DNA from 4 places in the Streptomyces sp. NPDC088733 genome. Region 2 is predicted to be linked to each of the others. Evidence: riboswitches for the same ligand, from Rfam matches in the RefSeq annotation. Region 2 holds a riboswitch; each other region holds the start of a gene.

Region 1 (5,489 bases), on a different contig from region 2:
GTGGCCCTGCTCGGTGCGGCCAACGACGTGCTGGCCACCCGCTTCCACGTCTCGGTCAACGCGGTGACATGGGCCGTGCGGATCGGGCTCTTCGTCGTCCCGTTCGCCGTCTACGCGGTCACGAAGCGCTGGGCGCTCGGTCTCCAACTCCGCGACCGCGACAAGGTGTTGCACGGACGCGAGACCGGAGTCATCAAGCGCATGCCGAACGGCGAGTACGTCGAGGTCCACGAGCCGCTCGACCCGGAACGGCTGCACACCCTGACCGACTACGAGCAGTACCGCCCGATTCCCGCCGGCGCGGGCGGCCCGGCCCGGCGCCTGCGGGCCAGGCTGAGCCGGGGTCTGTACGGCGAGGGCACGCAGATCCCCAAGCCCGTCGTACACGAGGCCCACGAGCACGAGGAGATCAGCGGCTAGACCGGCACTCCGCCCCAGGCGAGGGCGTAGGCGCGGGCCGAGGCGAGCGGGTCCTCGGCCGCGCAGATGCCGGACACGACCGCCGCCCCCGCCGCCCCGGCCGCACGCAGCCCCGGCAGGTCCGCCGGGGTCACGCCGCCGATGGCCACCGCGGGCAGCGGGCTGAGCCGGGCGAGGCGGGCGAAGCCGTCGAGGCCGAGCGAGGGTGGGGCGTCCGCCTTGGTGCGGGTCGCGTGGAGCGCGCCGATGCCGACGTGGTCGACACCCGCCGGATCCTGTGCCGCGGCGCGCAACTCGCCGGGGGTGGCGGCGCTGAGACCCAGGACCGCGTGCTCCCCGATGAGCCGGCGGACCGCGTCCGGCGGCAGGTCCGACTGGCCGATGTGGACGCCCGTCACCCGCACGCCCGCGAGGCGGGCGGCCAGGAACACGTCCACCCGGTCGTTGACGATCAGCGCCACGCGCTTCGGAAGGACCGCCGCCACCTCCGTGACCGTCCGCAGGAAGTCCCCGCCGTCCGCGTGCTTCTCGCGGATCTGCACCGCGGTGACGCCCCCCGCCACCGCGGCGGCGACGGTCTCGGCCACACCGCGGCCACGAGCCGCGCACTGGGCAGCGTCCGTGACCAGGTAGACCGACAGGTCGACCGGCGCCGGCGTCACGACAGCGCCGCCCGCTCCACGATGTCGGACTCCCGCAGCGCGGCGAGCGCGTCCAGGAATTCGACGGCGAAGCTGCCGGGCCCCGAGGCGGCCTTCGCGGCCGGCTCGGCGGCGACCGTGTACGCGGTGACCGCCGCCACCGTCGAGGCGAACGGGTCCTCACCCACCCCGGCGAAGGCCGCCATCACGGCGCCCAGCGCACAGCCGCCGCCGGTCACACGGGTCAGCAGGGCGTCGCCGTTGGCGACGCGGACCGTGCGCACGCCGTCGGTGACGAGGTCCACCGGCCCCGAGACGGCGACCACGCCGCCGGTCGCGGCGGCCAGGCGCCGCGCCGGCTCCTCTGCGGCCTCGACACCGTCGGAGGAGTCCACCCCGCGGCCGCCGCCGCCCGCGCCCGCCAGCGCGATGATCTCCGAGGCGTTGCCCCGTACGATCGTCGGCCGCAGCTCCAGGAGTTCACGCGCCAGCGCCGTACGCACCGGCAGCGCGCCGACGGCCACCGGGTCGAGCACCCACGGGGTGCCGGCCGAGGCCGCCGCCCGCGCGGCCTCGGTCATGGCGGCGCGCTGCTCGGCGTGCGGGGTGCCGAGGTTGATCAGGACCCCCGAGGCGATCCCGGCGAACGGTCCTGCCTCTCCGGGGATGTCGGCCATGGCGGGCGATGCGCCCAGCGCCAGCAGGACATTGGCGGTGAAGCCCGTCACCACCGCGTTGGTCAGGCACTGGACCAGCGGGGACTGCTCCCGGACGCGGGTGAGCGCCTGCGCGGCGAAGGCGATGTGGTCGGCGGACGACGGGGCCATGGGGTCGCTCCTTTGGGGGATGGACGGGGGTGTGGCGGCTCAGGCCCGCGCGCGGTGGCGCAGCCGCAGCGGCGCGTACACGGCGAGGGCCACCAGGAACGCCACGTAGTACGAGAGGTCGGCGCCGTGCAGGGCGTCCGCCACCGGGCCGACGTACAGGCTGGTGTCCATGAACGGAACGGCCGCGGCGAAGGCGGCGGCGAACGCGAGCACGGCCGGCAGCCCGGGCTGCGGACGGCCGGTCTCGGCGGCGAGGTCGATCTCCTCGCCGCCCCGCGCCCGTGCCCGGGCCAGCCAGTCGACGACGACGATCGCCACGAACCCCGGGATCCAGTAGCCCACGAACAGAAGGACGTTCTGGAAGCGGGCCGTGGTGTCGGCGGCGTGCATCCACAGCACCAGGGGGAAGCCGAGGGCGGCGGCCAAGGCGGCCGCCGCCGGGCGCGGTATGCGCACGCCGGCGGTCTGGAGGGCGAGCGATCCGCTGTAGTCGTTCATGGCGTTGCTGCACAGGGCCGCCAACGCCACGGCGAGCAGCCCGAACGCGCCCACCGCCCCGCCTCCCAGCAGATCGGCCACCCCGGCAGCGGTCTGGTCGGTCAGCACCGACGCGCCCCACAGCCCGAGCGCCTGGACGGCCACGAAGGACACCACCAGGCCCGCGGTGGTGAACCAGAACATGCGCGGGCGGGAGGTGGTGCGCGGCAGGTAGCGGCTGAAGTCGCTGGCGTAGGGGGCCCAGGACAGCGCGAGACTCAGCGCGATGGTGCTGGTCAGGACGAACGCGCCGCCCCGGTCGGCGCCGTGGGCGGAGCCCGTGGCCGCGGGGTGGACGCCGTCGAGCAGCCTCCAGGCGATCAGCGCGAACGCGGCGGCGAGCACGAAGGTCATGACGATCTGGAGCCGGTGGATGGCCTCGTAGCCGAGGACGCCGAGAGCGCCCTGGGCGAGCATCATCACCAGGACGCCGAGCCAGAACGGCAGTCCGCACAGCCGGGCCAGCGCGTCGCCGCCGAAGAGCCCGATCAGCGCGTCCCAGGCGACCGAGGACAGCCACTGCAGGATGCCGGGGAGCGCGACGGCCCGGCCGAAGGCGAGCCGAGCCAGCGGCAACTGCCCCGCGCCGGTCCGGCTTCCCCAGGTGCCGAGGTACGCGGTGGGGATCGCGCCGATCACGGTGCCGAGAACGACGGCCGCGAGCGCCGTGGCGAAGTCCAGCCCGAGGGCGATGCCGATGGTGCCGGTGAACACGCCGGTCATGGTGAGGTTGGGAGCGAACCACACGGTGAACAGCCGCCCCGGGCCGCCGTAGCGGTTGGTCTCGGGGACCGGTTGTATGCCGTGCGCCTCGATGCGGAGATCGCCCGCTGCCGCCGGCATACGGCCGTCGAAGACGGTCTGCCGGCCGTCGGAAACATGCGTCAAAGGCATGGAAGACATCCCTCCGCCAGTGCGAACTGGTTCAGGTTCGACGGGTGTGATCTCAGCCCTCGGTGGGGCACCCCGTGTCCGGTACGACGGACAGACTAACCCGATCCCGCTGCTCAGCGCGTCGACAGGAGGGCACGGCATCAGCACGGCCCGCGGGCAACACGGTCAAATGCTGCCAAACGCGGGCTGTATGGATCTTCCTCAAAGGGCGTGGGACGGCTCGGGCCGCACCGCGCAGATGTCGAGCAGGTGCCGCCGGGTCGTGTGCGCCCGGTCGCGCTCCGCATGGCGGTGGCCCCTGCCCCCCGGCGGGCAGGGGCCATCCGCGGGCGTCACTTCTGCAGCGCCAGCCAGTCGGCGAAGCGGGTCGCGCCGAGCTGCGCGCTCCCGAGCGGCACGAGCGAGCTCTCTTCCAGCTCGGACCCCCAGTAGGGGGCGTGCGGGTCCGCGACGACCGTACGGGGGTCGTTCGAGGCGGCGAGCGCGTCCCGGATGAGCTCGTCGAACCGGAAGGCGTCGGGGCCGGCGATCTCCAGCGTTCCGTCGAGGGGGGCGCCGGCCGCGGTGCGGGCGACGGCGAGGGCCACGTCGTCGGAGTGGATGGGCTGGAACTTGACGGGAGCGATGCGCACCGTGTCGCCCTCGGTGGCCGAGTCCGCGATCCCGTTCGTGAACTCGAAGAACTGCGTGGCGTGGACGATGGAGTACGGCAGGCCCGACGCCTTGATCAGCTCCTCCTGGGCCAGCTTGGCGCTGAAGTAGCCGTTCTCCGGGAGCCGGTCCGTGCCGACGATGGAGAGCGCGACGTAGTGGGTGGCACCGGCCTCCGCGGCCGCCTTGAGCAGGTTGGTCGTGCCGGTGCGGAAGAAGTGCATCACGGCCTCGTTCTCGAACGAGGGCGAGTTGGAGACGTCGACGACGACCCGCGCGCCTTGGAGCACCTCGGCGACGCCCTCTCCCGTCAGGGTGTTGACGCCCGTGTTGGGCGAGGCGGCGACGGCCTCGTGCCCGTGGTCGCTGAGGTTGCGGACGACCTTCGAGCCGATGAGCCCGGTTCCGCCGATGACGACGACCTTCATGGGAGCTTCCTCTCGGAGAGTTTCGTGCGTACGGAGAAAATGACCGGGCGGGGACCCCGCCTGTGACAGGCGCCCGGCGGGCTCGCGCGCCAATGCGCGCGAGCCGGGCGTCACTCGGCGAGCTTCCCCTCGGTGGAGACGTCCTCCATCAGGGCGGAGATCTCCTCGGGGACGGGCGGGATGCTCTCGCGGGTGATCCCCGTCGTCGGGGACCAGACGAGGTTCACCTGGAACGCGGGGTCCAGGTCCGGGTAGTCGCTGCGGTTGTGGCAGCCACGGGTCTCGCGGCGTTCGAGCGCCGATTCGAGTGTGGCCCGCGCCGCCAGCGCCGCCGCCTTGAGGTCGAAGGCGTGCGCCAGGTCCTGGAAGCCGGCGATGTCGGGGTGGACGCCGATGTCCGCCATCCGCTTCTCGATCGCGGTGAGTTCCTCCAGCCCGGTCAGCAGCCCCTGTTCGTCGCGGACGACTCCCGCGTGCTCGGTCATGGTGTTGCGGATGGCGCGCTGGAGGGCGCGGACGTTCTCGTGGCCGTCGGCCGCGAGGAGGTCGTCGACCTCTGCCCGGGCGTGCGCCACGGCGGACGCCGACCGCGGCTGCGAGGTCAGCGACTGGGAGTAGGCGGCGGCCGCCTGTCCGGTGAGACGGCCGAAGACCAGCAGCTCGATGAGGCTGTTGCCGCCCAGCCGGTTGGCGCCGTGCAGGCCGCTGGAGGCCTCGCCGATGGCGTACAGGCCGCGGACGTCCGTGCTGTGGTCCTCGGGCCGGACCCAGACACCGCCCATCGAGTAGTGGGCTGTGGGCGCGATCTCGATGGGCTCGCGGGTGATGTCCAGCATCTGCAGGTCCAGCAGGGTCTGGTAGACCCGGGGGAGCCGCGTCATGATCGTCTGCCGCGGCAGGTGCGAGACGTCCAGCCACACGCCGCCCTTGGGCGTGCCGCGCCCTTCCTTGATCTCCGTGTAGGAGGCCAGCGCCACCCGGTCGCGCGTGGACAGCTCCATGCGCTCGGGGTCGTAGCGGCTCATGAAGCGCTCGCCGAGCGCGTTGCGGAGGATGCCGCCCTCGCCGCGCGCCGCCTCGCTGACGAGCGT
Region 2 (5,489 bases):
CAGGTGCGCCACGGGCGTGAGGGTGGTGTCGGAGGCGATGCGCTCGGTCGCCCGGACGGTGCCGGACCGCGAGGTGCCGCCCGCGCCATAGGTGACGGAGACGAAGGTGGGGCCGACCGCCTCGATGCGGCGGATGGCGTCCCAGAGCGTCCGTTCGCCCTTCTCGGTCCTCGGTGCCATGAACTCGAAGGAGTACGAGCGCTGTCCCGAGGCCAGCAGCTCGCGAATGGTGACCGCGTGATCGGTCCTGGTGGAGGCGGTTCCGAGGGCCATGCGCCTCAGGCTAGCCGCGGGGGGCGGGGCGCCCCAACAGGACGCGGGGAAATGTTCACTCCCTGGACAGGCCGGACGCGGCCGGTCCGCTCAGCCGGTGTACGAGCGCACGCGCTTGGCCAGCTCCGCGGCGGCCGCGCCGGGGTCCTCGGCCTCGGTGACGGCACGGACGACGACGATCCGCCGGGCGCCGGCGTCCAGCACCTGCTCGACGTTGTCCAGGTCGATGCCGCCGATCGCGAACCACGGCCGGTCCGTGCCGAGCCCCGCCGCGTACCGGACGAGGCCGAGCCCCGGCGCGGGGCGGCCCGGCTTGGTCGGGGTGGGCCACACGGGCCCGGTGCAGAAGTAGTCCGCACCGGGCTCCACGGCGGCCGCGGCCGCCTCGGACTCGGAGTGGCACGACCGACCGACGAACGGGGAGCCGGCGCCGGAGCCGAGGATCGCCCGCGCGGCCCGGACCGGCAGGTCGCCCTGCCCCAGGTGCAGGACGTCGGCACCGGCCGCGTGGGCGACGTCCGCGCGGTCGTTCACCGCCAGGAGCGCACCGTGCCGCCGGCACGCGTCACCGAGGACCGCGAGGTACTCCAGCTCCTCGCGGGCCTCGATGCCCTTGTCGCGCAGCTGCACGATGTCGACCCCGGAGGCCAGCACGGTGTCCGCGAACGCCGCGAACTCCCCGATGCCGCCCTGGCGCCGGCGGGCGTCGGTGCACAGGTAGAGCCGGGCGTCGGCGAGGCGCGCGTGGACGGTCATGCGGTGGGTCCCCCTCGGGTGCGGTGCGTGCGGTCGGTACGAACGCGGTGGTGTCCGGGGTGTCCGGGCAGGTCAGACGGCCAGCGCCTGGGCCCGGCGCTTCACCTCGGTCCCGCGGTTCTCGCGCAGCGCCTGCACCGGGGTGCCGGGCAGGCTCTCGTCCGGGGTGAACAGCCACTCCAGGGCTTCCTCGTCGCTGAACCCGTCGTCCTTGAGCAGGTTCAGCGTGCCGGTGAGGCCCTTCACGATCTTCCCGTCGCCGATGAAGTCGGCGGGGACCATGAGCACCCTGTTCTCCCCGCGGCGCACCGCGATGAGCAGCCCTTCCTTGATCATCTGGCGGACCCGGGTCACCTCCACGTCGAACTGCTCGGCGATGTCGGGGACGGTCAGCCAGGAGGGTACGAGGGCATCAATCTTTGCGTCGATCTCGGTCACAGGACAAGCGTGCCATCCCGGACCCGTACCGCGGTACTCGTGGCGTCCACCAGGGGCATGCGGGGCCCCCGGCGGCAGGCCGGGCCGGCTGTCCGAACCGGTCAGAGGACGGCGGCCCGCAGCTGGACGGCGGGGTCGGCGAGCAGGGTCCGGTCGACCCGGGCCTCCCGGGCGATGAGCTTGCGGGCCTGGGCCAGGTCGCGTGGGCGGCCCACCGCGAACAGCGCGACGAGCACGTCGCCGCGCAGCCACAGCACCGACCAGGCGGGGCCGTCCGGGTCGCCCCGCAGCAGCATCTCGTCGGATGCGCCGTGGTAGCCCGCGTACTGCACGAAGCGCCCGAACTGCTCGGACCAGAAGTACGGGACGGGGTCGTAGGCCTCGTCGCCGCCCAGGATGTTGGCGGCCGCGGTGCGGGGCCCCTGGACGGCGTTGTCCCAGTGGTGGATGAGCAGCCGCCGGCCGTACCGGGCGGAGGGGAAGGAGGCGCAGTCCCCGACGGCGTACACGCCGGGCACGGAGGTGCGCAGCCGGTCGTCGACGAGGACCGCCCGGTCCGGGCCGAGGTCGACCCCGGAGCCGGCGAGCCAGTCCGTCGCCGGCCGGGCGCCGATGCCGACGACGACGGCCTCGGCGGCGATCTCGTCGCCGTCGGCGAGCCGGACGAGGCCGGGTTCGACAGCGGCGACCGCGGCGCCCGTGCGCAGTTCGACGCCCGCCTCCGCGTACCAGCCGCGCATCCGGTCGGCGATCCGCTCGGGCAGCACGCCCGCCAGCGGCCGGTCGGCGGCCTCGACGACGGTCACGGCGCAGCCGGCGTTCCGGGCGGCCGTGGCGAACTCGGCGCCGATCCAGCCCGCGCCGACCACGACGACCGTCTTCCGCGCCTCCAGGACCGGGCGCAGCCGGGCGGCGTCGTCCAGGGTGCGCAGCATGTGCACGCCGGGCACCCCCGCGCTGCCGGGCAGCACGATCGGCTCGGCGCCGCTCGCCACGACGAGCGTGTCGTACTCCACCGGGCCTGCGTCGGTGAGCAGTTGGCGCTCGTCCGGGCGCAGCGCGCTCGCGTGCCTGCCGAGCAGCAGCTCGACGCCGATGCCGCCGAAGTCCACCTCCAGCAGCGCGCCCGGGCCCTCGTCGGCGCCGAAGAGGACCCCCTTGGACAGCGGCGGCCGGTCGTACGGGGGATGCCGCTCCGCGCCGAGCAGCGTGATCGTGCCGCCCCACCCCTGCTCGCGCAGGGACACGGCGGTCTGCACCCCGGCCATCCCGGCCCCGACGACGACGGCTCGCTGCTCGCTGCTGCTGGTCACGCTGATCACCGTAACCCCGGGTGGCGCGCGCTCCGGTAGCGGCGCCCTACTCGCCCTCAGGAGTGCGTACTAAAGTGGCGCTCGAAGCACTCGCGGGAGCCCGGCGCACCGGGCTGAGAGGGCGGCTGGCCGGCCGCCGACCGTACGAACCTGATCCGGGTCATGCCGGCGAAGGGAGGAGCGGAACACCGTGCAACGTCATGACGCGTCCCACCCGGCCGACGCGGTCGTCGTCGGCGGCGGGATCATCGGACTGGTCACCGCCTGGAGGGCGGCCCTGCGCGGACTGCGCACGGTGGTCGCCGATCCCGAGCCGGGCGGCGGCGCCGCCCAGGTGGCCGCGGGGATGCTGGCCCCCGTCACCGAGCTGCAGTACGGCGAGCAGGCCCTGCTCGACCTCAACCTCGCCGCGATCCGCCGCTATCCGGCGTTCGCGGCCGAGCTGGAGGAGACCACGGGCCTGGACCTCGGCTACCGGGCGTGCGGCACGCTCGCCGTCGCCCTGGACGCCGACGACCGGGCGGAGCTGCGCGAACTGCACGCCTTCCAGACCTCCTTGGGACTGAGCGCGGAGTGGCTGAGCGGGCGGGAGTGCCGTCGCCTGGAGCCGATGCTCGCGCCCGGTGTGCGCGGCGGGCTGCGTGTCGACGGCGACCACCAGGTCGATCCGCGGCGGCTGGTGGCGGCGCTGCTGCGGGCCTGCGAACTGTCCGGGGTGGTGTTCCGCCGTGCGGCGGTGGCCGGGGTGGACGTCACGGGCGACCGGGCGCGCGGGGTGGTGCTCGACGACGGAACGGTGCTGGCCGCCGGGCAGACCGTGCTGGCCGCCGGGAGCCGCAGCGGCCTGCTCGGCGGGCTGCCCGAACACCTGCTGCCGCCCGTGCGCCCGGTGAAGGGCCAGGTCCTGCGGCTGCGGGTGCCGGCGGCGTACGCGCCCTTCCTCTCCCGCACGGTGCGGGCCGTGGTGCGCGGCGCGCATGTCTACCTCGTGCCGCGGGAGAACGGCGAGCTGGTCGTCGGCGCCACCAGCGAGGAGATGGGCTGGGACACCACCGTCACGGCCGGCGGCGTGTACGAGCTGCTGCGCGACGCCCACGAGCTGGTGCCGGGCCTCACCGAACTGCCCCTGGTGGAGACGGTCGCGGGACTGCGGCCCGGCTCCCCCGACAACGCCCCGATGCTGGGCCGCACCGCACTGGACGGCCTGCTCGTCGCCACCGGCCACCACCGCAACGGCGTGCTCCTCACCCCGCTCACGGGCGACGTGATGGCGGAGGTGCTGACGGGCGGCGAACCGCCCGAGGTGGCCCGTCCCTTCTCCCCCGGCCGATTCACCCCTCAGGAGCAGTACGCATGACCGCGATGACCGTCTCCGTCAACGGCGAGCCGCACGAGGTGACGCCGGGACTCACGCTCGACCGGCTGGTCGCCGGTCTGACCACCGCCCCCTCCGGTGTCGCCGCCGCGCTCAACGAGACCGTGGTGCCGCGCGGGCAGTGGCCCGCAACCGCGCTGTCCGAGGGCGACCGCGTCGAGGTCCTGACCGCTGTGCAGGGAGGCTGACCGCCATGGCCGACGACCCGCTGACCATCGCCGGAACGGCCTTCGGCTCCCGCCTGATCATGGGGACCGGGGGCGCGCCGAGCCTGGAGGTACTGGAGCAGGCACTGCTCGCCTCCGGCACCGAGCTCACCACGGTCGCCATGCGGCGGCTCGACCCCACGGTCAAGGGCTCCGTGCTGTCGGTGCTGACCCGCCACGGCGTCCGCGTCCTGCCCAACACCGCCGGCTGCCGGACGGCGGGCGAGGCCGTCCTCACCGCCCGGCTGGCCCGGGAGGCCCTGGGCACGGACTGGGTGAAGCTGGAGGTGATCGCGGACGAACGCACGCTGCTGCCCGACCCGGTGGAGCTGCTGGACGCGGCCGAGACGCTGGTCGACGACGGCTTCACGGTGCTGCCGTACACCAATGACGACCCTGTGCTGGCGCGCCGCCTGGAGGACCTCGGCTGCGCGGCGGTCATGCCGCTGGGGTCGCCCATCGGCTCCGGCCTCGGCATCCGCAACCCGCACAACTTCGAGCTGATCGTGGAGCGGGCCTCCGTGCCGGTGATCCTCGACGCGGGGGCGGGCACGGCCTCCGACGCGGCGTTCGCGATGGAGCTGGGGTGCGCCGCGGTCATGCTCGCCTCCGCGGTCACCCGGGCCCAGGAGCCGGTGCTCATGGCCGAGGCGATGCGCCACGCCGTGGAGGCCGGCCGGCTCGCCCACCGCGCGGGCCGCATCCCGCGGCGACGGCACGCCCTGGCCTCCTCGCCCGCCGAGGGCGTCGCGGCGTTCGACCCGGAGCGGCCGGCCTTCGGCGCCTGAGGCACCGCGCCGCCGTGCCCCCGTGCCCCCGCGCGCGGTGCGCCGCGTCACTACGTTGCCGCATTAGCCCAAAGCGGCTATGGCGAACACCGTAAACTGCACCTTTGTGGATATGACCCTTCAAGACCCGCTGGTCGGGCGCACGCTCGACGGCCGCTACCGGGTGGAGGCCCGGATCGCGGTCGGCGGGATGGCGACGGTCTACCGAGCGCTGGACACCCGCCTGGACCGTGTGCTCGCGCTGAAGGTGATGCACCCGGCGCTGGCGGCCGAGCCCGGCTTCGTGGAGCGCTTCATCCGCGAGGCGAAGTCCGTGGCGCGGCTGGACCACGCCAATGTG
Region 3 (5,489 bases), on a different contig from region 2:
GGTGGTGACCCCCGCGGGGCCCGGAGACGACCGGACCCCGCGGGAGCGCGCCGCTCAGTCCTTGAGAGGGACGTGCTCGGGGCGCTGCGGCGCCGAGCCATTGGCCGACGGCTCGGCCCCACCGTTCATCTGGGCGAGCAGCTGGCGGGCCAGCCCCAGGCCCGTGCCGCCCATGGTGAGCGCCTTGGCGAACATCTCGGACATGCCGTCCGCGCCGTTGAGCAGCACCATGTGGTCGACGTTCCCGAAGGCGGACGCGCCGGCCCGGACGATCTCCGGCCAGTTCTCGGCCAGTTGCTGGGCGACGACCGCCTCCTGGTTCTCCGCCAGCGCGGCGGCCCTGGCCTTGATCGCCTCGGCCTCCGCCAGACCCCTCGCCCGCGCGGACTCGGCCTCCGCCAGACCGCGCGCCTGGGTGGCCGCGGCCTCGGCCTCACCCGTGGCCCGGGTGGCCGCCGCGCTCGCCTGACCGCTGAGCTTCGTCTGCTCCGCCTGCGCGGCGGCGGCCGACTTCACCCGGTTCGCCTCGGCGATCGCGGCCAGTTCCGTCTCCTTGGCCTTCGCCTCGGCCGCCGAGATCCGCGCGTCGCGCTCGGCCTCGGCCAGCGTCCGCTTCTCGTACGCGGAGGCGTCCGCCGGCTTGCGGACGTCCGCCTGGAGCTGCTGCTCGCGCCGCTGGGCCTCCAGCTCGGCGACCCGGGTCTCCTGCACCACGACCTCCTGCCGGGCCGCGGCCTCGGCGAGCGGGCCCGCCTGCCGGGAGGACGCGGTGGCCTTGTCCCGTTCGGCCATGTAACCGGCCTGCAGGATCTGGCTGTCCCGGGTGGCCTCCGCCATACGCGCGGCGGCCTGCTGCTCGGCCTCGGTGGCCATCCGGTCCGCCTCCGCCTGCGCGATGCGCGCGTCGCGGTGGACGGCGGCGGCGTGCGGGGCGGAGAGGTTCTTGATGTACCCGGTCGGGTCGACGATCTCGTGGATCTGCAACGAGTCGATGATCAGGCCGAGCTTCTCCATCTCCGAGCCCGACGCCGCCCGGGTCTCGGCCGTCAGCCGCTCCCGGTCGCGGATCATCTGCTCCACCGTCAACCCGCCCACAATGGACCGCAGATGACCGGCGAAGACGTTGTGCACCCGCTCGGCCATGAACTTCTGCTGGTCCAGGAAACGCCGTGCGGCGTTGGCGATCGACACGAAGTCGTCGCCGACCTTGAAGATGACCACGCCGTGCACCTTGAGCGGGATGCCCTGCTGGGTGACGCAGTCCACGTTCAGCTCGGCCTCGTTGAGGTCGAGCGACAGCTTCCGCACCACCTGGACGCCGGGCATCACCAGCGTTCCGCGACCGGTGACGACGCGGAACCCCATCCCCTCCCCGACCCCGTCCGCACGGTGCTTGGAACCCGAGATGACCAGGGCCTCGTTCGGCTCGGCAACCCGCCACATGAGCCGGAACAGCACGATCACCACAATGATTGCGACGAGCACCGCGCCCGCCGCGACGCCGATCACCATCGGCACACGCCCCCTTACGATTGGCCCCGAGCGGGGCCGCGTACGGGAGTGTGCGCCTGCGCAAGTCACGCCGAAAGATCCTGGCGGATCCTTGTCGCATTCTTGATACGAAGCCGCCCTGACCCGTCCCCGTCTCGTCCCCGGCCCCGTCAGCCGTAGGCGGGCGCGACGTACACGGTCCGTGGCGGCAGATACTCCACGACCACCACGACCGTGCCCTTCCCGATGCTCTCCCCCTCGGTCGCCGGATACGCGAGGAAGGCCTCCGCACCCCCGCGGACCTGCACGATCACCTCGCCGACCAGCCCCGGGCCCACGGCCCCGGTCACCCTCCCCTGGAGCCCGACCACCCCGTCCACCCCCGTACTTCAGGAACTCACCGTGCCCGGCGCCGGCGGCGCCCGCCGCCCGTGGGGACAGTGTCCCTCCCGGAGCGGTCCGCCGACACCACCAGCGCGGCCAGCGCGGTCGTCAGCGGCACGGCCACCACCAGCCCGATGCTGCCGACCAGGGTCCGGACGATCTCCTCCGCCACCAACTCGCTGCCCGCCACCGCCAGCACGCCGCGCTGCGCGATGGAGAACAGCAGCAGCAGGGGCAGCGCGGCGCCCGCGTACGCCAGCACAAGGGTGTTGACGACCGAGGCGATGTGGTCGCGCCCGATGCGCATCGCCGCCCGGTACAACTTGTGCCAACTGGCGCCCGGATCGGCGTCCCGGAGCTCCCACACGGCCGAGGTCTGGGTGACCGTCACGTCGTCCAGCACACCGAGCGATCCGATCACGATCCCCGCCAGCAGCAGGCCGTGGATCTCGATGCCCGGGTAGAGGTCGTGGATCAGCCCGGTCTCGTCCGAGGTGTTGCCGCTGAGCACCGCCCAGTCGATGAACACCGAGCCCAGCAGCGCGATCAGCAGCAGCGAGCAGAGCGTGCCGAGGACGGCCACCGAGGTACGGGCGTTGAGGCCGTGGCACATGTAGAGCGCGATCAGCATGATCGCGCTGCCGCCGATGACCGCCACCAGCAGCGGGTCGCTGCCGTGCAGGATCGCCGGGAGGATGAACAGCGTCAGCACCGCGAAGCTGACGATCAGCGCCGCCAGCGCCAGGAACCCGCGCAGCCGCCCGACCACGACCACCGCCGCCGCGAAGAGCCCGGCCAGCAGCCACAGCGGCAGCGCCCGGTCCACATCGGTGACCGAGTACTGCAACTCCTTCGGCGCGCCGGGCGCGTAGGACAGCAGGACCTTCTGCCCCTCGGTGTAGTGCCGGGTCTGGGTCGGCTGCACGATCTCGGTGAAGGTACGGCCGGTGTCCTTGCCCGAGGTGACGCGGATGGTCGCCCGCTCGCAGATCGACGGGGTCTTCGGCGGGGCCGCGCCGGGGCCGCCGGTGTTCGGCTCCGCGTTCACGTCCGCGCACTTGACGTTCTCCACCCGCACCACCCGGCCCGACTGCGTCTGCTGGTCGAACCCGACGCCCGAGCGCTTGTGGGCCGGCACCCCGTTCGGCCAGAGCACCACCAGCCCGACCACCACCGCGGCGACGAACGGGATCAGCACCGCGGCGATCACCTTCCGCAGATGCCGGGAGACCGGCGGCACCGGACCGTGGCCATGGCCGTGACTGTGGCCGTGACTGTGCCCGTGACCGGGGCCGTGGGCGTGGCCGTTGCCGGGGCCGGGGGGCTGCGCATGAGGGGAGTCCACGCGCCGATCATCCCAAGGCCCACTGGTGCGCGCCGGAGAAGACCCGCTAGCGTGGTCGCACCTTTGCACACCGCGGGAGCTCGGAGCACCGGGCTGAGAGGGCGCTGACCGGCCGAGGGCCACCAGCTGCGCCGACCGCTGAACCTGTTACCGGGTAATGCCGGCGTAGGGAGTGGGTCTCATGACCATGCAGGATGCACGCGCGCGCGAAATCGGCTGGCACAAGGGCTACGTGACCGGGTCCCGCCCGGACATCGAGGTACCTGTCCGCCGGGTGCACCTGACCAACGGCCAGGACGTGACGCTGTACGACACGTCCGGCCCGTACACCGACCCGAACGTGACCACCGACGTCCGCCGCGGCCTTTCGCCGCTGCGGGAGAACTGGATCGTCGCCCGCGGCGACACCGAGGAGTACCCCGGCCGCCCCGTCCGCCCCGAGGACGACGGCCTCAAGCACACGTCACCCCGCGGCGGGCTGCGCAACCTGGACGCCGTCTTCCCCGGCCGCCCGCGTCTGCCGCGGCGCGGACGCGGCGGGCAGCCGGTCACCCAGCTCGCGTACGCCCGGCGCGGCGAGATCACCCCGGAGATGGAGTTCGCCGCGATCCGCGAGAACGTCGCCCCCGAGGTCGTCCGCGAGGAGATCGCGGCGGGCCGGGCGGTGCTGCCGGCGAACGTCAACCACCCGGAGATCGAGCCGATGGTCATCGGCAAGCGGTTCCTGGTCAAGGTCAACGCCAACATCGGCAACTCCGCGGTGACCTCCTCCATCGAGGAGGAGGTGGAGAAGATGACCTGGGCGACCCGCTGGGGCGCCGACACGGTCATGGACCTGTCCACCGGCCGCAACATCCACACCACCCGCGAATGGGTGCTCCGCAACTCCCCCGTCCCCATCGGCACCGTTCCCCTCTACCAGGCCCTGGAGAAGGTCGACGGCAAGGCCGAGGAGCTGACCTGGGAGATCTACAAGGACACGGTCGTCGAGCAGGCCGAACAGGGCGTCGACTACATGACCGTCCACGCGGGCGTCCTGCTGCGGTACGTCCCGCTCACCGCCCGCCGCAAGACCGGCATCGTCTCCCGCGGCGGCTCGATCATGGCGGCCTGGTGCCTCGCCCACCACAAGGAGAGCTTCCTCTACGAGCACTTCGAGGAGCTCTGCGAGATCCTCGCCGCCTACGACGTCACCTACTCCCTGGGCGACGGCCTGCGCCCCGGCTCCATCGCGGACGCCAACGACGAGGCGCAGTTCGCGGAGCTGCGCACGCTCGGCGAGCTCAACTCCGTCGCCAAGCGGCACGGCGTGCAGACCATGATCGAGGGGCCGGGGCACGTCCCGATGCACAAGATCAAGGAGAATATCGACCTCCAGCAGGAGATCTGCGAGGAGGCGCCGTTCTACACCCTCGGCCCGCTGACCACCGACATCGCGCCCGCCTACGACCACATCACCTCCGGCATCGGCGCCGCGATGATCGCCTGGTGGGGCACGGCGATGCTCTGCTACGTCACGCCCAAGGAGCACCTGGGCCTGCCCGACCGCGACGACGTCAAGACCGGCGTCATCACGTACAAGATCGCCGCCCACGCGGCCGACCTCGCCAAGGGCCACCCCGGCGCCCAGGACTGGGACGACGCCCTGTCCGACGCCCGCTTCGAGTTCCGCTGGGAGGACCAGTTCAACCTGGCCCTCGACCCGGACACGGCACGGGCCTTCCACGACGAGACCCTGCCGGCGGAGCCGGCGAAGACGGCGCACTTCTGCTCGATGTGCGGCCCGAAATTCTGCTCCATGAAGATCTCCCAGGACATCCGGCGGCAGCACGGCGGCACGGCCGAGGAGATCGAGGCCGGCATGGCGGAGAAGTCGGCAGAGTTCGCCGCGGCGGGCAACCGGGTGTACCTGCCGCTCGCGGAGACGGGCGGCAGTTCGGCCGGCTGACCGGGCCGCCTCAGCGGAGAGGGGCCGACCAGGCCACCAGTCCTGGCCGGCCCGCCTCCTTGAAACCCACCGCGAACGGCTTGTCGCCGTCGTCCGTCACCAGGTGGATGCTGCACTCCGTCACGCTGCCGCCCGGCGGGATCGTCCGGGCGACCCAGTCGGACGGACAACCCGGGATCTTCGTGTCGAGGACGAGGGGGGTCTTCCCCGGGATCTGCCGACCGCTCTCGGTGAGCAGGCGGACGTCGCCGGCCTGGTCGGTGTAGAGGTCTTTCGACCCGGTGTTGGTGTAGGTGACCGACGCGTAGTACGGGATGCCGC
Region 4 (5,489 bases), on a different contig from region 2:
CGCGACACAGCCCGCTGCACGGAATGATTGCACGGCAACATTTTCTCAGTGGGTGACGACGATGCCGCCCTGCGAAGCCGCGCGATGGACGCGGGCAACCGCGGTCCGGTTCGCGGCGGTTGACGTGCCGCATGCGTGCCTGATGCACACGGGTGCAGCGGGGCCTCGGGTCGCCGAGCCGGTTCTGGGCGCTGGAGAATCGCGCGACCGACGTGAGAGGCGGCCTTCCCTTGGAGCACCCCTGTGCACACCGCCGTTCCGCTGCCGCGAGACGAAGAGGCCGGCAGGAACCTGCTTGGCCCGGCAGCCATTCCGCGGGGGCGCTCATCGATCAACCGCCCGTACTTTGTAGGCACCGGGCGCGGCTTGAGCTCCCTGGCGCGATAAATCGCCCGAGTCTCCTCTTCTACGGGATCGAATCGTAGGTGCTTGCGGATTCCCATTTCTTTTCGAACTGGTCCCTGAAGAATGTGTACCAATCACCGTCGTTGCGCCGAGTCACAGTGAAGGTGGGGCGTTGCCAATGATTGGCCCGGAAGGTGGCGAGGCGCATGATGATTTTCCCCCGGTCTGTCGAGGGATCTGAGGCGATCACCGTGTAGTGCGGCACATGGGTCAGGGTCCTGATTTCCAGCCTTCCGGAAACGGGACTGGCCGGCGGTTCCACGAGCCTCCTGAGATTGCCTTCCAGGTTGGCACTGAGATCGCCGGCGCTCCGGTTGGCGGCTTCACTGGCCGCGATGGCCATGGCTGGGCTGTTCGGCGCGATGACGAGGATCCTGACGTTCAGGCCCGCGGTGACGGCTCTCCTCAGTTCCTGTTCGTACGACGCCAAGTGCAGTTCAAGTGTCCAGCCGTGGAGCCACAATTCACGGGAGGACGAGATCATCTCCTTGATCTCGTCGGCGTCGTCCACCTCACTGAAGAAGCGGTCAGCGTTCGATCGAGCGAGCCCTGCGAGAGACTCGTTGATCCTGTCGCCCTGTGAGCGAATTCTGAGAAGTGAGAAACCCACGAGAGCCAGCACCGCCAGAACACCGGAAGTAATGACTTCCTGCGAAGTCTTCCCGACCAGTCCTAGAACGCCGAATGCGACGGCTGCGACCAGCGTCACGTAGAGGTCGAGACTGTGCATCACGCTGCGTACGGTCCGCGAAAATCGGGAACCCGAATCGGACATGCCGCCCCCCTGGGAAGAATCTCTCCAGGAGGGTTGTCTCCAGTGGCGGGTGCCGTGAATCATCCAGCACGCCGAGCCAGGGCCGGCCCACGGCTACCAGCGATGGCAGAGGACGCTGGGGCCCCGCTTTTCACTCAAGCCCATGTGCCCGAGCACCAGACGCCGTCCCTCGGCCGTGCAGAATCGGCTGGTGCTGACAGGGGACACCTGAGGGTGACGGGAGCCTCACCCATCTGACCTGGGCCGCCCCAAACGATCTGCGACACTGGACGGACCATGCCTGCACCCGGAGAACTCACTTTCGTCGCGCCGCGCGCCGCCAAGAAGCCGCCGCGGCACCTTGCCGACCTCACGCCCGACGAGCGGCGGGAGGTGGTCGCGGAGCTGGGGGAGAAGCCGTTCCGGGCCAAGCAGCTGTCGCAGCACTACTTCGCGCGGTACGCCGACGACCCGGCCGCGTGGACGGACATCCCGGCGGCGTCGCGCGGGAAGCTGGCCGAGGGGCTGCTGCCGGATCTGATGTCGGTCGTGCGGCACAGCAGCACGGACAACGACACGACGCGCAAGACGCTGTGGCGGCTGTTCGACGGGACGCTGGTCGAGTCGGTGCTGATGCGCTACCCGGACCGCGTGACGATGTGCATCAGCTCGCAGGCGGGCTGCGGCATGAACTGCCCCTTCTGTGCGACCGGGCAGGCCGGCCTGGACCGGAACCTGTCCACCGGCGAGATCGTGCACCAGATCGTCGCGGGCATGCGCGCGCTGCGTGACGGGGAGATCCCGGGCGGCCCGGCGCGCCTGTCGAACATCGTCTTCATGGGCATGGGCGAGCCGCTGGCCAACTACAAGCGTGTGGTCGGCGCCATCCGCCGGCTGACCGACCCCGAGCCGGACGGGCTGGGGCTGTCGCAGCGGGGCATTACCGTCTCCACGGTCGGCCTCGTGCCGGCGATGCTGCGTTTCGCGGACGAGGGCTTCAAGTGCCGCCTCGCGGTGTCGCTGCACGCGCCCGACGACGAGCTCCGCGACACCCTGGTGCCGGTCAACACGCGCTGGAAGGTGCGCGAGGTGCTGGACGCCGCGTGGCACTACGCGGACGTGTCCGGGCGCCGCGTGTCGATCGAGTACGCCCTGATCCGGGACATCAACGACCAGGCGTGGCGCGCCGATCTGCTGGGGCGGCTGCTCAAGGGCAAGCGCGTGCACGTCAACCTGATCCCGCTCAACCCGACGCCGGGCTCGAAGTGGACGGCGTCGCGGCCCGAGGACGAGCGGGCGTTCGTCGCGGCGCTGGAGGCGCACGGCGTCCCGGTGACCGTGCGGGACACCCGCGGCCAGGAGATCGACGGGGCCTGCGGGCAGCTGGCGGCTTCCGAGCGCTGAGCGGCGCTTGCTAGGGTGGCGGTCGTTTGCGGCCGTTTGCCCTGAACGGCCTGAACGATCGACAACAGAACATCCGACAGGGGAGCGCACACAGCGCTGAGAGTGCGGCACGGCCGCAGACCCTCGAACCTGATCCGGGTCATACCGGCGTAGGGAGTCACTTGATGAGCACCATCCGTCGGCGTGCCGCCGGCACCGCCCTCGTTGTCGCGCTCGGCGCGGCGTCCCTCGCGGCCTGCGGCGAAGGCGGCGATTCCGCCGGCGGCGGTTCCAAGACCGTCACCCTCGTCAGCCACGACTCCTTCGCCGCCTCGAAGGCCGTGCTGAAGGAGTTCACGCGGCAGACCGGCTACACGGTCAAGGTCCTGCGCGGCGGCGACGCGGGCGCGGCGGTCAACCAGGCCGTGCTGTCCAAGGGCAACCCGCAGGGCGACGTCTTCTTCGGCGTCGACAACACCCTGCTCTCCCGCGCCCTGGACAACGGCCTGTTCACCCCGTACGAGGCGAAGGACCTGGACAAGGTGCCCGCCGCCCTGCAGCTCGACGCCGCGCAGCACCGTGTCACGCCCGTCGACTTCGGCGACGTGTGCGTCAACTACGACCGCGCCTGGTTCACCGCGCACAAGGTGCCCGTTCCCGAGACCTTCGACGACCTGGTCAAGCCGGAGTACAAGGACCTGCTGGTCACGGAGAACGCCGCGACCTCCTCCCCGGGCCTGGCCTTCCTGCTCGCGACCACCGCCAAGTACGGCGACGGGGGCTGGCAGGACTACTGGACCAAGCTGAAGGCCAACGGCGTCCAGGTCGTCGACGGCTGGGAGCAGGCCTACTACGACAACTTCTCGGGCGCGGGCGGCGGCAAGGGCGACAAGCCGCTGGTCGTGTCCTACGCCTCCAGCCCGCCCGCCGAGGTGCTCGCGCTGAAGGAGCAGCCCGCGCAGGGCCCGACCGGCGTGGCGACGGCCACCTGCTTCCGGCAGATCGAGTTCGCCGGGCTGCTGGACGGCGCGAAGAACAGCGAGGGCGGCAAGGCGCTGATCGACTTCCTGCTGAGCCGCGCCTTCCAGGAGGACATGCCGCTCAGCATGTTCGTCAACCCCGCCCGGGACGACGCGAAGCTGCCCGAGGTCTTCACCAAGTACGCGCCCGTGATCAGCGGTTCGGCCACCGTCGAGCCGAAGAAGATCGCCGCGAACCGTGAGCAGTGGGTCAAGACGTGGTCCTCGCTCGTGCTGAAGTGACCGGAGCGGCCCGGCGCAGGGCGGCCGCCCTGCGGCCGCACGCCGTGCGGCTCGGCCTGATGGCCGTGCCGGCCGCCTTCTTCGCGGTGTTCTTCGGCTACCCGGTCGCCGCCATCGTCACCCGCGGGCTCCGCGAGGGCGGCCACTGGCGCCTGGACCGCTTCGCGGACGTGCTGGGCGATCCCGACATCCTGCACGTGCTGTGGTTCACCTGCTGGCAGGCGGCCGCCTCGACCGCGCTGACCCTGGCGGTGGCCCTGCCGGGCGCCTATGTGTTCGCGCGCTTCGACTTCCCCGGACGGCATCTGCTGCGGGCGGTGGTGACCGTGCCCTTCGTGCTGCCGACGGTCGTCGCCGGGTCGGCGTTCCTCGCGCTGCTGGGGCGGGGAGGGCTGCTGGACGAGCTGTGGGGGGTGCGCCTGGACACCACGGTGTGGGCGATCCTGCTGGCGCACGTCTTCTTCAACTACGCCGTGGTCGTACGGACCGTGGGCGGCCTGTGGGCGCAGCTCGACCCGCGGCAGGAGGAGGCCGCGCGCGTGCTGGGCGCCGGGCGGTTCGCCGCGTGGCGGCGCGTGACGCTGCCCGCGCTCGCGCCGGCCGTGGCGGCGGCCGCGGTCATGGTGTTCCTCTTCACCTTCACGTCCTTCGGGGTCGTGCAGATCCTCGGCGGACCCGCCTACTCCACCCTGGAGGTGGAGATCTACCGCGAGACCGCGCAGCTGCTCGACCTGCCGACCGCGGCCGTGCTGACGATCGTCCAGTTCGCCGCCGTCGTCGGCATCCTGGCCGTGCACGCACGGACGGTACGCCGCCGCGAGAGCGCGCTGCGGCTGGTCGACCCGGCCGGGACGGCCCGGCGGCCGCGCGGCGCGGGCGAGTGGGGGCTGCTGGCCGGGACGCTCGCGGTGGCCGCGCTGCTGATCCTGGTGCCGCTCGGCGTCCTGGCCGAACGGTCACTGGACGGGCCTACGGGATACGGCCTGGACTTCTACCGCGCGCTCGGCTCCTCGGACGGCAGCGCCGGCACCTTCGTGGTCGCGCCCGTGAACGCCGTGTGGAACTCGCTGGAGTACGCGGCCGCGGCCACCGCGATCGCCCTGGCCGTCGGCGGTCTGGCGGCGGCCGCGCTCACCCGGCGCGCCGGGCGGTTCGTCCGCGGCTTCGACGCGCTGCTGATGCTGCCGCTGGGCACCTCCGCCGTCACCATCGGCTTCGGCTTCCTCATCACCCTCGACGAACCCCCGCTGGACCTGCGGTCCTCGTGGATCCTCGTGCCGCTCGCCCAGGCCCTGGTCGGGGTGCCCTTCGTGGTGCGCACCATGCTGCCGGTGCTGCGTGCCGTGGACGAGCGGCTGCGCGAGGCCGCCGCGGTGCTCGGGGCGTCGCCCCCGCGCGTCTGGCGCGAGGTGGATCTGCCGCTGGTGCGGCGGGCCCTGCTGGTGGCGGCCGGCTTCGCCTTCGCGGTGTCCCTCGGCGAGTTCGGGGCGACGGTCTTCATCGCGCGGCCCGACAACCCCACGCTGCCGGTCGCGGTGGCCCGGCTGCTGGGGCGGGCCGGCGAGCTCAACTACGGGCAGGCGATGGCGCTGAGCACCGTGCTGATGCTGGTGTGCGCGGGTGCGCTGCTGGCGCTGGAACGACTGCGGGTCCGCACGATCCGCGGCGACGAGAGGCCGGGGGAG

Evidence for each region. Region 2 has a riboswitch for thiamine pyrophosphate ahead of thiO (glycine oxidase ThiO). Riboswitches for the same ligand answer to the same signal wherever they lie in the genome.
Region 1: linked by a shared signal. The riboswitch ahead of ACIP64_RS04855 (purine-cytosine permease family protein) and the one ahead of thiO (glycine oxidase ThiO) in region 2 are both predicted to bind thiamine pyrophosphate.
Region 3: linked by a shared signal. The riboswitch ahead of thiC (phosphomethylpyrimidine synthase ThiC) and the one ahead of thiO (glycine oxidase ThiO) in region 2 are both predicted to bind thiamine pyrophosphate.
Region 4: linked by a shared signal. The riboswitch ahead of ACIP64_RS26095 (thiamine ABC transporter substrate binding subunit) and the one ahead of thiO (glycine oxidase ThiO) in region 2 are both predicted to bind thiamine pyrophosphate.

The regions. Positions count from the first base shown of each region.
Region 1 is NZ_JBIVLH010000002.1:322,618-328,106, reverse strand. Features, by position in the region: gene ACIP64_RS04870 (cytochrome bc complex cytochrome b subunit) at 1-420, shown strand, start outside; gene thiE (thiamine phosphate synthase) at 417-1,082, opposite strand; gene thiM (hydroxyethylthiazole kinase) at 1,079-1,888, opposite strand; gene ACIP64_RS04855 (purine-cytosine permease family protein) at 1,928-3,319, opposite strand; TPP riboswitch at 3,311-3,404, opposite strand; gene ACIP64_RS04850 (SDR family oxidoreductase) at 3,652-4,398, opposite strand; gene ACIP64_RS04845 (L-aspartate oxidase) at 4,509-5,489, opposite strand, start outside.
Region 2 is NZ_JBIVLH010000005.1:100,918-106,406, reverse strand. Features, by position in the region: gene metF (methylenetetrahydrofolate reductase [NAD(P)H]) at 1-273, opposite strand, end outside; gene thiE (thiamine phosphate synthase) at 364-1,029, opposite strand; gene ACIP64_RS11235 (Rv2175c family DNA-binding protein) at 1,102-1,467, opposite strand; gene ACIP64_RS11230 (NAD(P)/FAD-dependent oxidoreductase) at 1,569-2,780, opposite strand; TPP riboswitch at 2,863-2,975, shown strand; gene thiO (glycine oxidase ThiO) at 2,971-4,137, shown strand; gene thiS (sulfur carrier protein ThiS) at 4,143-4,343, shown strand; gene ACIP64_RS11215 (thiazole synthase) at 4,349-5,149, shown strand; gene pknB (Stk1 family PASTA domain-containing Ser/Thr kinase) at 5,262-5,489, shown strand, end outside.
Region 3 is NZ_JBIVLH010000029.1:56,275-61,763, forward strand. Features, by position in the region: gene ACIP64_RS35580 (DUF5326 family protein) at 1-8, shown strand, start outside; gene ACIP64_RS35585 (SPFH domain-containing protein) at 55-1,512, opposite strand; gene ACIP64_RS35590 (hypothetical protein) at 1,662-1,862, opposite strand; gene ACIP64_RS35595 (YibE/F family protein) at 1,889-3,220, opposite strand; TPP riboswitch at 3,283-3,410, shown strand; gene thiC (phosphomethylpyrimidine synthase ThiC) at 3,402-5,168, shown strand; gene ACIP64_RS35605 (hypothetical protein) at 5,179-5,489, opposite strand, start outside.
Region 4 is NZ_JBIVLH010000015.1:97,237-102,725, reverse strand. Features, by position in the region: gene ACIP64_RS26105 (hypothetical protein) at 407-1,138, opposite strand; gene rlmN (23S rRNA (adenine(2503)-C(2))-methyltransferase RlmN) at 1,457-2,563, shown strand; TPP riboswitch at 2,632-2,736, shown strand; gene ACIP64_RS26095 (thiamine ABC transporter substrate binding subunit) at 2,728-3,804, shown strand; gene ACIP64_RS26090 (ABC transporter permease) at 3,780-5,489, shown strand, end outside.